2 regions of the Serratia aquatilis genome follow, and region 1 is predicted to be linked to the other one. Evidence: predicted binding sites of a transcription regulator. Region 1 holds the regulator's gene; the other holds the start of a gene.
What was found. The regulator CRP, encoded in region 1, controls carbon source genes, mostly activating them, when cyclic AMP is high. The targets are predictions, from matches to a motif close to ATGTGANNNNNNTCACAT.
Positions count from the first base shown of each region.

Region 2: msrB (peptide-methionine (R)-S-oxide reductase MsrB) is a predicted target of CRP. The motif match lies at 1,441-1,458, and genes of this name have one in related genera.

Region 1 covers NZ_CP173186.1:4,995,961-5,004,811, forward strand. Annotated here, with positions in the region: gene SAQUA_RS22795 (phosphoribulokinase) at 128-997, shown strand; gene SAQUA_RS22800 (amidohydrolase) at 1,038-2,210, opposite strand; gene SAQUA_RS22805 (MFS transporter) at 2,222-3,412, opposite strand; gene SAQUA_RS22810 (LysR substrate-binding domain-containing protein) at 3,606-4,514, shown strand; gene SAQUA_RS22815 (OsmC family protein) at 4,517-4,924, opposite strand; gene crp (cAMP-activated global transcriptional regulator CRP) at 5,306-5,938, shown strand; gene SAQUA_RS22825 (YccS/YhfK family putative transporter) at 5,995-8,064, shown strand; gene SAQUA_RS22830 (aspartate aminotransferase family protein) at 8,395-8,851, opposite strand, start outside.
Region 2 covers NZ_CP173186.1:2,428,544-2,437,394, forward strand. Annotated here, with positions in the region: gene SAQUA_RS10900 (D-hexose-6-phosphate mutarotase) at 1-27, opposite strand, end outside; gene gapA (glyceraldehyde-3-phosphate dehydrogenase) at 239-1,234, opposite strand; gene msrB (peptide-methionine (R)-S-oxide reductase MsrB) at 1,582-1,995, shown strand; gene SAQUA_RS10915 (YeaC family protein) at 2,066-2,338, shown strand; gene pncA (bifunctional nicotinamidase/pyrazinamidase) at 2,416-3,048, opposite strand; gene ansA (asparaginase) at 3,066-4,082, opposite strand; gene sppA (signal peptide peptidase SppA) at 4,174-6,027, opposite strand; gene SAQUA_RS10935 (NAD(P)H nitroreductase) at 6,187-6,738, shown strand; gene selD (selenide, water dikinase SelD) at 6,908-7,951, shown strand; gene mnmH (tRNA 2-selenouridine(34) synthase MnmH) at 7,974-8,851, shown strand, end outside.

The sequences.
Region 1 (8,851 bases):
AGGCCTATGACTGGCACAAAAAATCAGGTAACAATGGATTATTGCCAACCAAGGCGCGCACAGGGTCACGGGGAAAAGGTCACCACAGCCTGACTCACGCGTACTAAATTCGGAGTGACTTACAACTATGTCTGCCAAGCATCCTATTATCGCGGTAACCGGCTCCAGCGGTGCCGGGACTACCACCACCAGCCAGGCTTTCCGCAAAATTTTCCAACAGCTAAACATCCGTGCTGCTCAGTTGGAAGGCGATAGTTTCCATCACTTTACCCGGCCGGAAATGGATGCTGCCATCCGTAAAGCGCGCGATTTAGGTCGCCATATCAGCTACTTCGGCCCGGAAGCCAATAATTTTGGCCTGCTTGAGCAAAGCTTTATCCAATATGGCAAAGACGGCACTGGTCGTTCTCGCAAATATCTGCACACCTACGATGAAGCGGTGCCCTACAATCAGGTTCCAGGCACTTTCACTCCCTGGGAACCCTTGCCGGTTCCAACTGACGTGTTGTTTTATGAAGGCTTGCATGGTGGGGTAGTGACAGATCGCGTCGATGTGGCTAAACATGTTGATCTGCTGGTTGGCGTGGTTCCAATTGTGAACCTCGAATGGATCCAGAAGCTGGTGCGTGACACCGGTGAACGTGGCCACTCGCGTGAGGCGGTGATGGACTCCGTGGTGCGTTCGATGGAAGACTACATTAACTTTATTACCCCCCAATTCTCGCGCACCCACATCAACTTCCAGCGCGTTCCGACGGTGGATACCTCCAACCCGTTTGCCGCTAAAGCCATTCCTTCACTGGATGAAAGCCTGGTGGTGATCCATTTTCGCGGTTTAGATCAGATCGACTTCCCCTACCTGTTAGCCATGCTGCAGGGATCGTTTATTTCACATATTAATACGCTGGTCGTGCCGGGGGGCAAAATGGGGCTGGCAATGGAGTTGATCATGGCTCCACTGGTCCAGCGGTTATTGGAAGGCAAGAAGATAGAATAACAACCTTGTTTGGCGCGGTTTATTACCGCGCCAAACGTCGTTAACGCATCAGCAAACGGCGAATAAAGCCGACGTGCAGTTGCACCCCGATCAGTAATGCCGCCTCATCCAGTTTAAACCTGGGATTATGTACACCGTAAGTTGCACCAATCGCTTCATTACCGCTACCGATAAACAGGAAACACCCTGGCACTTTCTCCTGATAAGAGGAGAAATCCTCACTGCCAAACATCGGTGTTGTCATTTCCCGCAATGCTTGCGGCCCCACGGTTTCGGCAATCACCTCACGCGCAATGGCGCACGCGTCCGGATGGTTATTACCGATGGTGTAACCACGCGTCCAACTCACCTTGTAGCTGGCACCATGAGCCTGGCTGATCCCAGCGATGGTTTGTTCAACCAACTGCGGCACCCGCTCGCGTACCTCCCGATTATGGGTACGCAAAGTGCCTGCCAGCCTGACGCTGTCAGGAATGACGTTATAGCTGTCGCCTCCTTGGAAAGTGGCCACCGTCAGGACAGGGACATTCAACGGATCCAACTTACGCGCAACAATCTGCTGCAATGCGGTGACGACTTCTGCACCAATAGGGATGGGGTCGATACACAAGTGGGGCATCGATCCGTGGCCCCCTTTTCCCTGCAGCACGATATCGAAGTTATCACTGGAAGCACTGAAAACGCCCGGTTTTAAAGCCACTTCACCGGTAGGGAAGTTTGGCATCACATGCAGGCCGAAGATCATCTTCACACCATCCAGTACGCCCAGATCCACCAACTGCTGCGCGCCCCCCGGCGGTACCTCCTCAGCATGTTGGAAGATAAAACGCACGGAGCCCTGTAACCGGGATTGTAACTGGCATAGTACCCTGGCCGCCCCCAGAAGCATCGCGCTATGGGCATCGTGGCCACAGGCGTGCATCACCCCTGGCCGCGTCGAGCAAAAGGGTTCGTCGTTTTCTTCCTGGATTGGCAAGGCGTCAATGTCAGCACGCAAGGCAAAACATGGCCCCGGTGCAGCCCCCTGCAATTCGGCAACCACGCTATTCGGGGTAGGACGGGTTAGGGTTAATGGGCCAAAACTGGCGAGTTGCTCGGCAATATAATCGGCTGTCTGCGCCTCATGGAAAGATAACTCTGGATGAGCATGCAGATGACGACGCCAGTTCAGGACCTGCTGTTCAACATCAGCTATCAACTGTTCAATATTCATTCTCGTACTCCTCAATTCAATATCGGCTGGCGTGACTGACTCGCCAGTGGCAGGATCACTAACCCAGAAACCACCATGGCGAGTGCCAAAAAGATAAACGTCGACATGTAATCGTGACTTAGGGTGATCAAATAGCCCATGGCAATCGGCGCAACAAATCCCCCCAGGGTGCCGCCGGTGTTGATCAGCCCCATTGCGGCCCCCATTACTTCCGCAGGCAGGCGTTTCATAGGTAAGGTGAAAACCGTGACAAATGACGCCATCAGAAACACATAGCTCAGGAACAAGAACAGGCTTGCGGCCAGTGGCGATTCGCTGGTAAACACCAGCCAGATGCAGATTGCGCTAAGTAGGGAACTCATACAGATCACCATTGGCTCACGCCCTTGCAGATAACGCCCCACCAACCAGCCGGTGCCGAGGGAAGAGATCCAGATCCCCAAACCACCGGCAGCCACCACCATGCTGGAAACACCGATCGGTAGCCCGCGTTGCTGGACCAGAAATTTCGGTAACCAAGCCATCAAACCGTAAGACGGGATGTTGATGCAGAAGATCGCCACAAATAGCAGCAACACTATCGGGCTTTTCAACAAGGCTTTATAGCTGGCCCCGGTTGCACCGGGCTGGGTGCGCTCAGCCTGAGGCGGGTTGGGCACCAGCCACAAGATACAGGCGGCAATCGCGAATGCCAGCAGGCCAAGAGCCGAGAAGGAACCGCGCCAACCAATATGATCCAGACAATAAACTGCGACTAGCGGCCCAGCGGTCATCGCCAACCCGGCGGAGGAAAGCAGGATCGATTGCGCAAAGGTGCGTTGTTCTAGCGAGAAATTCGCCACTACGGCTTTGGCGCAAGAGCAAGGGTAGCCAGAGTGGCCAATACCGGAAAGGAAACGGAACGTCACCAGCAGCCCCAGGCCGAACCCCAGAATGCCGAAGCACAGCGCAAACCCGCCAAGCAGCAGTAGCGAACTGCACAGGACTTTCTTGAAGCCAAAACGGTCATTAAGCCAGCCTGCCGGTATCTGGAACAATGAGTAGGCCAGGAAGAACATCCCGGTAATGTATCCCAGTTGCTCAGCCTGCAGATTGAACTCACGTTCAATAGGTAACAGTGCAAAACCCATTACGGTTTTATCGATGTAAACCACGACATAACCCACAAACAGCAAAAAAATCATTAGTGAACGACTTTTCATCGCTGGTATTCCTTTAAGTTATCACTAAGACCTCCCCCATCCTGGCGGGCTTGTTTTGATAGTGTGATCCAGGTCACTTTATAACCTTAAATAACAATCACTTATATCAATACCTTAGAAACTATAGGCTTTTACCATGTTGCATAAGATACAATTTTTTAAGTAGTGATAGCTTTTGCTGATAGGGGCAGGAATGGGGTATTTACCAAAATTACAGCAACTTAAAGTGTTCCAACAGGTGATCCGTAGCGGCAGCATTCGCGGCGCGGCGCGTGCCCTGGGGCAGTCCCAGCCAGCGGTAAGCCGCACTATTCGCGAATTGGAACAAGTGCTGGAAACCCAGTTGATCATTCGTAGTAGCCAGGGGATGACGCTGACCGAAACGGGCCGGGCGTTCGCTCTGCGAATGCAGCTGATTCTGGAAGAACTACAGCGTGCCACCGATGAGATCCAGCAGTTGAACCAGCATTCGCAGGGCAGCGTTGCGGTGGGATGTTCTTCTTTACTGGCTCTAACGGTACTCCCTGAGTTGGTAGAAGAGTTCAAACAGCCATTTCCACAGGCCAATCTGCTGATCCGTGAAGCCCAGATGTCGACCCTACTACCAGCATTACGTGAGGGGCGCCTGGATTTTGCCGTCGGCACCGTTAGTCCGGAACTACCTTTAGAAGATTTGGTGCGCGAGCCGCTGTTCAACGCCCCTTTCTGTATTATTGCCCGCCAAGGGCACCCGCTGGCACAGGCGAAATCACTGGACGAGCTCCGCGAGGCAAAACTGGTATTACCGGAAACCGACATGGGGTATTACCAGCAGCTACAGTCGGTGCTCGGCACCTTCTACCAGCAGCTGCCCCACACGCCCATCCGTTCTGATTCGGTAGCATATGGACTGAGTATGGTACTGGAGGCTGGCTATCTGACTATCGTGGCACGAGCGATGGCGACGCCGCTTTATTTGCAGCATAAGCTGGTGGCATTGCCTATCGACTGTCTGCCGCAGGCACAGTATTGCGTGCTGTACTCGCAAAAATCGCCGCTAACCATCACGGCGCGGCGCTTTCTTGATTTATTGCGCACATACTGCCAGCGTTACCGTTGGTAGGCTCAGGCAATCTCGCGGATTTCAAAGCTATGGGTGACGCTGGCGGCTTTATTCAGCATCAGCGCAACGGAGCAATATTTCTCTGCGGAAAGGTTTACCGCTCGTTCCACGATCTTATCGGTCAGCCCTTTACCCGCGACAATAAAGTGCAGGTTGATATGGGTAAACAGGCGAGGGGCTTCTTCTCGGCGTTCTGATGTCAGTTTTACTTCACAATCAACGATATCGTTACGCCCTTTTTGCAAAATTGACACCACATCGATAGCACTGCAGCCACCCACAGACATCAGTACCATTTCCATCGGACTTGGCGCTTTCTCCCCCGCGTTACCATCCATCAATACCTGGTGACCAGAAGCGGACTCACCCATAAATGTCAGCCCTTCTACCCACTTGACTCTTGCCTGCATTTTGTACTCTCCGGTTTATTTCTGAAAAACAAAGTACGCTTTCGCATAGAAACTGGCAACGGAACCTGATGCTAATCATGCTGAAGCGAGACAACACAAGACACTCGCCTCACTCTGTGCTACAAACAAAGCCGCAATAACTCTTTCCAGGTCACCGATTTCAGGGAAATGTCCAAGGAAAGGCCCCTATATTGGCATGTTAACAGAATGTAGCTTGCAGCACTCCACGCAAGTCAATATGCTAGAACATAAGCGTATTTCTATAACACGCCTCAAAACCTGTTGATAGCCACTAATAATAAACCAGGCTAGAAGCACGTTTTACAGGGAACTCTGACCCCTGTGATACAAGGCAGCGATTACAACAGAGGATAACAGCGAATGGTTCTCGGCAAACCGCAAACAGACCCGACTCTTGAATGGTTCCTGTCTCATTGCCATATCCACAAATATCCATCGAAGAGTACGCTGATTCACCAAGGTGAAAAAGCCGAAACGCTTTACTACATCGTAAAAGGTTCCGTCGCGGTGCTGATTAAGGATGAAGAAGGCAAAGAGATGATCCTGTCCTACCTTAACCAGGGGGATTTCATCGGCGAGCTCGGATTATTTGAAGAAGGCCAGGAGCGAAGCGCCTGGGTGAGAGCAAAAACAGCCTGTGAAGTGGCTGAAATTTCCTACAAGAAATTCCGCCAACTGATCCAGGTGAACCCGGATATTCTGATGCGCCTGTCCGCACAGATGGCAAACCGTCTACAAGTCACTTCAGAGAAAGTGGGTAACCTCGCCTTCCTTGACGTTACTGGCCGCATCGCACAGACCTTGCTGAATCTGGCAAAACAACCTGATGCCATGACCCACCCTGATGGTATGCAGATCAAAATTACCCGCCAGGAAATTGGCCAAATCGTCGGTTGCTCGCGTGAAACCGTCGGTCGTATTCTGAAAATGCTCGAAGACCAAAACCTGATTTCCGCTCACGGCAAAACTATTGTCGTATACGGTACACGTTAATCCTTGAAAACACGGCGCTACAAGGCGCCGTGTCTTTAGCTGCTGAATAGCAAACCATGTGGCGTCGCCTGATCTACCACCCTGAAGTCAATTACGCACTGCGACAAACACTGGTGCTTTGCCTACCCGTGGTTTTTGGATTGCTGATTAGCAACCTGCAGTTAGGGTTACTGTTCTCGCTGGTTCCCGCCTGTTGCAATATTGCTGGGCTAGATACCCCCCACAAACGCTTCTTCAAACGTCTGATCGTTGGTGGTTCGTTGTTCGCCCTCAGCAGTATTTTGCTGCAGCAGGCGCTGCTGTGGCATATTCCGTTGCCTTTACTGATGCTGGGAATGGCATTGTTACTCGGTGTCAGCGGTGAAATCAGCCCACTGCACGCGCGTCTGTTGCCCGCCGCCCTTGTCGCCGCCATCTTCTCACTCAGTATGGCGGGCAGTGTACCCATATGGCATACCCCCTTGCTGTATATCGTAGGCACGGCGTGGTACGGGTTGTTCACCTGGTTCTGGTTCAAGCTGTGGAAAGAGCAGCCGATGCGTGAATCCCTCAGCCAACTCTATATCCAGTTGGCCGACTATCTAGAAGCCAAATACTCACTGCTGACTCAGCACACCGATCCGGAAACCGCTCTACCGCCTTTATTGAAACGCCAACAACAGGTGATGGATCTGATCAGCCTGTTATACCAGCAACTCAACTTCCTGCCCCATGCCAGTAATGTCGAGCAAAAGCGTTTGCAGCGCAGATTCCAGGTCGCGCTCGATCTGCAGGAACACATTACCGTCAGCCTGCACCAGCCGGAAGAGGTACAAAAACTGGTTGAGCAAAGTCAGGCCGAAGCGATTATCCGCCGCAATGCGCAAGTTATCGCAGCGCGCCTGCGCGAAGTGGCTGGCGACATTCTTTATCATCGACGTTCCAAACGCTTTGGTATGAAGAACGAGCTGGCTGCATTGGAAAAAGTCGCCACACAACATGCTGATAAGCCGGTCGGGCAATTCTGCTATTACCACTTCAGCCGCATCGCACGCCTGCTGCGCACTCAGCGCCCACTTTATCGCCGTGACCTGATGGTCAATCAGTCGCGGTTACCGTTCTGGCCTGCGGTGGTGAGTTATCTTTCACCCAAATCCAACGCCTTGCGAAATGCGACCCGGCTGGGGGTGATACTCGCCGTCGGCAGCAGCCTGGGGATGATTTTCAATCTGCCAAAACCCTATTGGATCTTACTGACCATCATGCTGGTCAGCCAGAACGGCTACAACGCCACGCGGGTGAGGATCCAACACCGTGCGCTTGGCACGGTGGCCGGGTTAGTGATTGCAGCAGGGTTGTTACAGTTACAACTGCCGGAGACGGTGACGCTGTGTATCATGCTGGTAGTCACCCTCGTGGCTTATCTGGTTCTACGTAAAAACTACGGGCTGGCGGTGATCGGTTTCACCATTACCGCAGTCTACACGTTGCAAATTTTAGCCCTCAACGGCACTCATTTCCTGGTGCCTCGGCTGATAGATACGCTCATCGGCTGCGTGCTGGTATTTGGCGGTACAATCTGGCTGTGGCCGCAATGGCAGAGTGGGTTGCTGCGTAAAAATGCGCATCAGGCGTTGGAGCATGACCAAACGGCGTTACGCTTGTTACTAGAGGAACCGGATGCCGCCCAATTGGCCTATGCACGAATGTCGGTTAATCAAGCGCATAACACCCTGTTTACCTCTCTCAATCAGGCGATGCAGGAGCCGGGGTTCAAATCAGATTATCTGGCAGATATGCGGTTATGGATCACCCACAACCAGTTTATTGTCGAACATCTGAATGCGATGACCATTCTGGCACGCGAGCACTATATGCTGACGCCAAAGCTGGCTGAGGAATATCTGCAAAGTTGTGAGATTGCGCTACAAAGTTGCCAGCAGCGCTTGGAGTATGACGGCCCGAACACCAGTAGCAGCATCATGCAGTTGCCAGATTTGCACCCAGATATGCCAATAACCGAAATGGAGCGCCACTTGCGGCGCATACTTTCACACCTGGGCGTGATGCATACCATTTCGTCACTGGCCTGGCGCCAACGCCCACACCATGGGATTTGGTTAAAACGCAGACTACGTGACGGCTGACATATACCTGCCGATTTTCAATATAGTAGAGGCCACACCTGATATTCAGCCTCCACAGAGACACTAGGCTGTGCCCCTTAACTGGACGCGAGCGCCGCTGGCGGTCATTTGTACGCAGAGCAAGGCGTGAGCCGTGAGGTTTGGTGGACCAAATAAGCGGCGAATAACGCAGCAATGCTTACAAATGGCCCCAACCCTGCGGGTCGCGCCCCAAAAGCCCATCCTCTGCGTTGTCGGGCTTGAACAGAGGGCCACTCTACTCTGCGCCCTCCGCCTTGATAATGGGCTTTTGGGTCTGCGACGGCACCACGGACAGTTAAGGGATACAGCCTAGGCGTTAATCACATCCTGCACAGCCAACTCAAACAGAGCCATGCCTTCTTCGATATCTTCCAGCTCCACCACCAACGAAGGAGCGAAGCGGATCACGTCTGGCCCGGCATTGAGGATCATCAAGCCACGCGCGGCAGCGGCGGTCAGGAAATCACGAGCCTTACCGCGATATTCGGCTTTCAGCTCTGCGCCGATCAACAACCCCAAGCCACGAATATCACTGAAAACACCGTACTTTCTGTCTATTTTCTGCAGAGCCTGCACAAATACCCCGTGCCGATGCTCAATGCCGTTTAACACTTCCGGCGTATTGATAACATCAAGTGCCGCCTCAGCCACCGCACACGCCAGCGGGTTTCCACCATAGGTAGTGCCATGAGTACCCACCTGCATCACAGAAGCAATCTCTTCGGTAGTCAGCATCGCACTCACCGGGAAACCACCGCCTAACGCT
Region 2 (8,851 bases), 2.6 Mb from region 1:
GGGTAGGGTGAAGATTTTTTCGTTCATGTTATAGCCTTCTTTTCGCCGCAAAAACAAATATATCCTATGAATTTCAAATTGCAGTCAGATGGCTGAGTCATGCATCCTCCGAGCCTGCAGCAGCTAAAAATCAAGAGCTGAGAACAGATAACGATGCTGCAGTTGAAAAACAACGGGTACAAAAACAAAAAGGGCGACAATAATGTCGCCTCTTTATACTCAACTTCGCATCATGCCATTACTTGGAGATGTGAGCGATCAAGTCCAGCACTTTGTTAGAGTAACCAGTTTCGTTATCGTACCAAGAAACCAGTTTCACGAAAGTGTCGCTTAATGCGATACCTGCTTTGGCATCGAATACAGAAGTCAGTTTCTCACCGTTGAAATCGGTAGAGACAACTTCATCTTCGGTGTAGCCCAGCACGCCTTTCAGCTCGCCTTCAGAAGCGGCTTTGATGGCGGCACAAATCTCTTTGTAAGAAGCTGGTTTTGCCAGACGAGCAGTCAGGTCAACAACAGACACGTTCGGAGTAGGAACGCGGAACGCCATACCGGTCAGTTTGCCGTTCAGTTCTGGGATAACTTTACCTACAGCTTTAGCCGCACCGGTAGAAGAAGGGATGATGTTCTGAGATGCGCCGCGGCCGCCGCGCCAGTCTTTGTGAGACGGGCCATCAACGGTTTTCTGGGTAGCGGTAGTAGCGTGAACAGTAGTCATCAGCGCTTCAACGATACCGAATTTATCGTTGATAACTTTAGCCAGTGGTGCCAGGCAGTTTGTGGTACAAGAAGCGTTAGAAACGATTTCCTGGCCAGCGTAGGACTTGTGGTTCACACCCATAACAAACATTGGGGTGTCATCTTTAGATGGGCCAGTCAGAACAACTTTCTTGGCACCAGCTGCAATGTGTTTACGAGCGGTTTCGTCAGTCAGGAACAGGCCAGTTGCTTCAGCAACGATGTCAACGTTGACTTCATTCCACTTCAGGTTAGCCGGATCTCTTTCTGAGGTACAACGGATGGTTTTGCCATTAACAACCAGATGGCCGTCTTTAACTTCTACAGTACCGTTGAAACGGCCATGAGTAGAGTCATACTTCAGCATGTAAGCCATGTACTCAGCATCTAACAGATCGTTGATTGCAACGATTTCGATGTCAGAACGTTCCTGAGCAGCACGGAAAACAATGCGACCGATACGGCCAAAACCGTTGATACCTACTTTGATAGTCATATATTCCACCAGCTATTTGTTAGTGAATAAAAGGTTGGTTGTAAAATTACAAAAACCTTACCGAGCGTCAAGCGGAATCGTGTCAATTCTTGCGGCAAGTCAAACCAAAGGCTGGGTTTTGCACACGAATTGCACATTCCGTTTTCGTCCGACCTCTGTTTGATATGGAGGCAAATTGCTAAGTATAAAGTCCATACGTGCAAAATTTGTGAGGAAAGTCACACAGAATTGCGGCGTAACCTTTATGCGCTACAGTCTAGGCTAAAAATGCCTGCAGCGTTGTTAATTTTTCGTTATTATTGCTCACTGTTTTCGTTGTAATGATCTCTATTCTGGGAATAGCACAGATGGCTAAAGATATACCCCCCAACCAACCGCGCGCTGAACTGAATGAAATCCAACGCTATGTGACGCAAGAACGCGGGACTGAAGCCCCATACTCGGGAAAACTGCTGCACAACAAACGTGAAGGCGTCTACCACTGCCTGTGCTGCAATACGCCACTATTTTACTCCGACAGCAAGTATGACTCAGGCTGCGGTTGGCCAAGTTTTTATCAACCGGTATCTGATGATGCAGTTCGCTATCTCGATGATAAATCTCATAATATGCATCGAGTCGAGATTCGCTGTGGTCACTGTGATGCCCATTTGGGGCACGTGTTCCCTGATGGACCACAGCCGACTGGCGAACGCTATTGTGTCAACTCTGCTTCGCTGGCCTTTACCGACGGTGAAAGCGGTGAGAAAACTGCTGGTTAAGTAGTAATTAGATCAACAAAATCGATTCAGCTAGTTATTCTATTTTACCCATGAGTGAGGAAATGCTCTGATGGAAGTAAAAGATCTGATTGCGGCCATGACGCCGGAAATTTACCAACGGTTAGTCCAGGCAGTCGAACTGGGTAAGTGGCCGGATGGTGTTGCTTTGACTGCCGAGCAGAAGGAACACAGCCTTCAGGCAGTAATGCTTTGGCAGTCGATGAACAACACCGAAGCGCAACATATGAGTATTGGTACCGACGGGCAAATCGTAATGAAAAGCAAACAAGAGCTGAAGCAACAGTTTGTTGCGGAGCCTTTCACCAAACTTAAGCCGCAGTAAAATTGAACAGTAGGGCGATGGCCGCATCGCCCTAGAGATTTAAAATCTTGCGTGATTGCTAAAGGTTGCCCTTGAGTTTACTGCTGAATAAATTGTGACAGCGTAACAAGTTGTGCTCCTGCATGTTGCATTTCAGTCAACGCATGCTGGCTATCTAGCGGCTGCAAATTGACACCGCGGCAACCATCGATAATCACCTGAGTGTGATAGCCCAGGTTTAGGGCATCTAACACACTGTATTTAACGCAATAATCAGTTGCTAATCCCATGATGGCAAGATGCGTGATCCCTTGGAATTGAAGCCATCTGTGAAGTGCTGTTTGTGCTCTATGTCCGTTGTCAAAGAAAGCGCTGTAACTGTCGATATCAGGGTCTTCACCTTTACGAAAAACCGCTGCGATGTGCTGCCGATTGAGCTGAACATGGAGCTCAGCACCATATGTTTCTTGCACACAATGCACAGGCCACCAAACCTGTGGTAACCCTTTAAGTTGTCCTAGCGTACCGACTTCTGTGTGTGAATTTACCGCAAAACTGCGGTGATTAGCCGGATGCCAATCTTGGCTGGCAACGATGACTTCATTACGAGCACGACAAACTTCGATTGCCAGATTAGCTATGGCAATGGTGTCATCGCCCTCAGCCACGGCCAAAGCGCCCCCTGGGCAAAAATCGTTTTGTAAATCAATCAATAACAAAGCGGTTTTCATCTTCACTCCAAAATCGGTTAACCCACTGAGCTGAGTTCGCCACGTAAGTCCTGCTGCATCTGAGTACGGATTTGTTCAGGGGTAAGTTGCTGGCTCAAGAGGTAGTGCAACTTGGTTAGCGTTGCTTCCACCGTCATATCAAAACCGCTGACCACTCCAGCCTGTGCAAGTGCATTACCTGTGGCATAACCTTCCATGTTGACTCGACCCGAAATGCATTGGGTCAGGTTAACGACCACGATGCCACGCGCGGATGCATCACGCAATTCATCAATTAATTCGGCTTTTTGCGGAGCATTGCCAACACCGTACGAGCGTAGAATTAGCGCTTTTACCGGTTGAAGCAAATAGTTACGCACAACGGCACCAGAAATTCCGGGATAAATCGTAACAACGCCAATCGGCTGAGGAGTGATGTTATGTACGATCAAATCACCATTACAAACCGGAGATGAAATGCCGGCCTGACGGCGGATATGGATCCCTGCCTCTAGAAGTGGAGGCAAGTTTGGGGAGGCAAAGGCATCAAAACCATCGGCATGAGCTTTAGTGGTACGGTTGCCACGAAACAGTTTGTTGTTGAAGAACAGACTGACTTCATTTATCGGATGGTTGGCCGCCAGATATAGTGCATTCAGCAGGTTGGTTTGACCATCAGAACGCAGTTCTGCCAAAGGTATTTGTGACCCTGTCACAATAACCGGTTTATCGAGATTTTCCAGCATGAAAGAGAGTGCAGAGGCGGTAAACGCCATGGTATCCGTACCATGGAGGATGACAAATCCGTCATATCGCTCGTAATTCTGCTTAATATCATCTGCGATGTGTTGCCAATCCTCGGGTGTCATATCTGAAGAGTCGATCAGCGGCATATATTCATGAATGGTAAAGTCAGGCATTTCCTGCCTGTGGAATTCAGGCATAAGTGCCAGTTGGCATTGCAGATGGCCGGAAACCGGGATATAGCCGTGCTCAGAGCGTTGCATACCGATAGTGCCACCGGTATAAGAGACGTAAATGGATTTTTTTTGCATAACAAAAATCTTATGGGCTCAGATTGACTGAATTATAGGAAGAATGTGGTAGAAAAAAGCCCGGTGGGTGGCCGGGCGAGAGATTAAAATACTAGCGAACTTCACCGCATGTCAGGCAGATCGCATAGCGATGTTGCGGATCGTTCAGATTATTGAACAAACCCGGTTGCTCTTTCATTGCCATAGCAACTGAGGCGAGTGGTGCTGGTAGCATCGATTGGATCGCGGCCGGCAACATCGCATGGATAGAAATGCCGAATTGACTTAGGAACATATCTGCCAGGCTCGGACTATCGACAAACCAGCTAAGTTGCCATTCTGGTAATTTTGCCAGCTCTGCAGCTTTTTTCACTGCGTCGTCAAAATCGCCCAGTTGGTCAACCAAGCCATTTTTCTTGGCGTCACTGCCAATCCACACGTGGCCTTGAGCAATCTTATCAACCTGTTCTGGTGTCATTTTACGTGCAGTGGCGACAAGGTCGATAAAGTTTTGATACCCATTCTCAATGTTCATCTGCATCATCTGCGAGAAAGCGGGCGGCAACGCTTTGGTTAGGGCCAGATCCGCTAGTGGGGAGGTAGCAACACCATCGGTATGAACACCAATGCTGCCAAGCGTATTCTCATAGGTGTTGATGACACCGAAAATACCGATTGAACCGGTAAGTGTGCTAGGGCTGGCAATAATGTAATCTGCCGGTGTTGAAATCCAATACCCGCCAGATGCCGCCATACCGCCCATGGATACGACTACAGGTTTACCCGCAGCACGAGTAGCTGCTAATTCTGAACGAATCACCTCTGACGCGCTAACGCTGCCTCCTGGGCTATTCACACGCAAAACCACGGCTTTGATTTTCGGATCCAGCCGAGCCTGACGCAATTCAGCGGCGGTTGAATCACCCCCTACGGCACCCGGCGTCTGTTGACCATCCATAATTGCGCCGTTGGCAAGGATGACTGCTATCTCTCCACCTTTATCTGGCGTAGGTTTAGGCTGATAATCGTAGATGCTTACCGCGTTGAAATTATTACTTTGCTTATTCCAACCGAAAGCTTTCACCAACTGGTTTTCTATTTCTGTCCGGGATGCCAGTTCATCGACCAGTTTGCTGTCTAAAGCGAACTTCGCCGTATTCCCACCGGCTGCCTGTAAGCCTTGAATGATACCTGTAGCGCCTGGGAATAGTTGCTCAGGCGTGAGTTGACGATTAGCCGCAACCGTAGTCAGATAGTTTTGCCACAGTCCGCCAACCCAGCGGTTATCTGCTTCCCTGGCCTCTGGTGACATATCATCGCGGATCAAGGGCTCTACGGCTGACTTGTAGGTGCCAACTCGGAATATGTTGGTTGTGACCTTGAGGTTTTCCAGAAGCGATTTGTAGTACAGGTTATTGGTGGCAAAACCATGAAGGTCTACAGCACCTTGTGGTGATAGGAATACTTTATTGGCATAGCTGGCCAGAAAATACTGCGTCTGATTGTAGCTATCGCCAATAGCAAAAATCGGTTTACCGCTGTCGCGGAATTCGCGCAGTGCTTTACCAATATATTGCAATGAGGGCTGGTCGGCTCCGGCAAAGTCATTCAACTGTAATACCATGCCGGTGATGTTTTTATCATCTCTAGCCTGGCGGATGGTATCTACAAGATCAAACAGCGAATTCTCTTGTAAACGGTTGCTAGAAGCACCTAACAGTTCACGGCCCCACTGACGAACACGGCTGTTCATTGAGGGTTGATCGACGACTACGCCGCTGAGATCAACCAGTAATGCGCCTTTAGGGGCTTCTACAGAGGTACTGCTTTGGAATGAAAGATAAACACCAACCCCAACCAGGATCAGTAAAACCAGGAACAAGTTAAGGATCAGTTCCCTGACAAAATTAACCAGGCGCCATGACCATTTGAATATACCTGCAATAAATCGCCACAATGTGCGCATATGCTCTCCAACAAGAGTCGAGAATGTCCCGCTATCCTAATGAGTGGATCAGGAAATGTCAGCTTTAAATCATCTGTACGTACAGTATTACAGAGGCTGTAACTCCTTGTTGAGCTATGTTAACGTGATTTAAATGAAAATTGTTATCAGGAGTAAATGATGGATGCATTGGAACTTTTGCTGAACCGTCGTTCAGCGTCGCGTCTGGTAGCCCCGGCACCTACAGGTGAGATACGCCAGAATATCATTAATGCTGGTATGCGAGCCCCCGATCATGGCGCACTGCAGCCGTGGCGTTTTGTGTTGATCGAAGAGCAGGGATTGGTCCGTTTCAGTGAATTATTGCAGACTGCGGCCAAACAGGATGAATTGGATGCGACGGCAATCGAAAAGGCTAAACAGGCTCCTTTCCGGGCTCCATTGATTATCACCGTTGTAGCCCACTGCAGTGAAAATCCGAAAGTACCACGCTGGGAGCAGGTTGTATCAGCCGGTTGTGCAGTGCAGGCGATGCAGATGGCTGCACTTGCGCAAGGGTTTAACGGCATTTGGCGCACCGGTGTCTGGACCGAGCATCCGTTGGTTCGTGAGGCTTTTGCCTGCCGTGAACAAGACGAAATTGTCGGTTTTCTCTACCTAGGTACTCCACAATTGAAAGCTTCAACTAAAGTTGTTGCTCCCGATAGTTCGCCTTTTGTCAGTTATTACTGATCAAGAACGTTGGTTCGTGCACTAAAGTGCGCGATATCCCACAATTCTGTACTGTTTCTGAGCAGGTCGAACGCATAATGGCAACCTGCTCTTACCAATCCCTTCGGCAAGCGCTACCCTATGCCTCATCGTGATATCCTTGTTGTGTATGACTCAAAGGGAGTGGACTATGACATTGCCAGCCATTCGTTTAACCCAGTACAGCCATGGCGCTGGCTGCGGCTGTAAAATCTCACCGAAAGTTCTTGAAACCATACTGCATAGCGAACAGGAAAAGTTTATCGATCCGCATCTGTTAGTGGGCAATGAAACACGTGACGATGCTGCTGTGTATGACATTGGCAACGGTGTTGGGATTATCAGTACCACAGATTTTTTTATGCCTATCGTTGATAACCCGTTCGATTTTGGCCGCATTGCTGCGGCAAATGCGATTAGCGATGTGTATGCGATGGGTGGCAAGCCGATCATGGCAATCGCTATTCTGGGTTGGCCGATTGCAACACTGCCTGCGGAAGTGGCTCAGCAGGTGATTGATGGTGGGCGCTATGCTTGCCAGCAAGCGGGGATCGTGCTAGCCGGTGGGCACTCGATTGATGCTCCAGAACCGATTTTTGGCTTGGCAGTGACCGGGATAGTTAGTACAGAACGCGTCAAGAAAAACAGTGCGGCTCGGCCTGGAAGCAAGCTGTTCCTGACAAAGCCACTTGGCATAGGCGTGCTGACGACGGCAGAAAAGAAAAGTAAGTTACAACCAGAGCATGAAGGGTTGGCAACGCAGGTGATGTGTCAATTAAATAAGCCTGGAGCTGATTTTGCCGAAGTCGCTGGCGTGACGGCAATGACCGATGTTACTGGTTTTGGGCTACTTGGTCACCTTACTGAAATGTGCCAGGGGTCTGAACTACAAGCAACCCTATGGTTTGATCAGATACCCAAGTTACCTGATGTTGAACGTTACATCGCTGAAGGCTGTGTGCCGGGGGGAACAGGGCGTAATTTTGACAGTTATGGTCACCTGATTGGTCCTCTGAGCGATCTGCAGCGTCAACTACTCTGTGATCCGCAAACGTCTGGTGGCCTGTTACTGGCCGTTTTGCCTGAGGCAGAGTCTGAAGTTATGGCAATTGCCGCCCGTCATGGTATCACCATGAATGCAATCGGTGAGTTGCATATTGTTCAGCCAGGCAAGTCGCTGGTAGAGGTTGTCTAGTGTGGTAACTGTGCAAACCAGGATGGATACAAAAGACTATCAGCGCCTTTTTCTGCAGGATGTTCCGCTTATCGATGTCCGCGCTCCCATAGAGTTTCAGCAAGGTGCTTTCCCTTCGGCCATAAACTTGCCTTTGATGAATGACAGCGAACGCCAGATAGTGGGGACTTGTTTCAAACAACATGGTCAGGAGGCTGCGATTGCCCTGGGCCACAGTTTGGTGAATGGGAAAGCGCGCGATGAGCGAACTCAGGCGTGGATTGAGCGATGTCACAAGCAGCCAGAAGGGTATCTTTACTGCTTTCGCGGTGGGCTACGTTCACAATTAGTGCAGCAATGGCTGCATGAAGCTGGCGTTGATTATCCGCGAGTCCTGGGGGGGTATAAGGCATTACGTAATTTTCTGCTTGATACGCTCGAAACCGTAGCGGCTTTACCGATGGTGATCGTCGGAGGGAATACTGGCTGTGGTAAAACGCTATTGATCAATGAGCTGACCGCTGGGATTGATTTGGAAGGCATTGCCTGCCATCGCGGTTCATCTTTTGGCAGAACGTTGGTGAAACAGTCCACACAGATTAACTTTGAGAATCAATTGGCGGTGAAAATGCTGAAAAAACAGCATGCTGGCTGTCGCCATTGGGTGCTGGAAGATGAAAGCCGAATTATCGGTTCCAATAATTTGCCGTTGGGTTTGTTTAATAGCATGCAGCAAGCGCCCCTAGTAGCCATAGACGACCCGTTTGAAGTGCGGGTAGCTCGGTTGCAGGACGAGTATATCGACAAGATGCGCCTGGCTTTCGAGCAGGCTTATGGTCAAGAGCAAGGTTGGCAACACTATGATGAATATCTGCATCATGGTCTGTTCGCCATTCGTCGTCGCTTGGGGTTGGAGCGTTT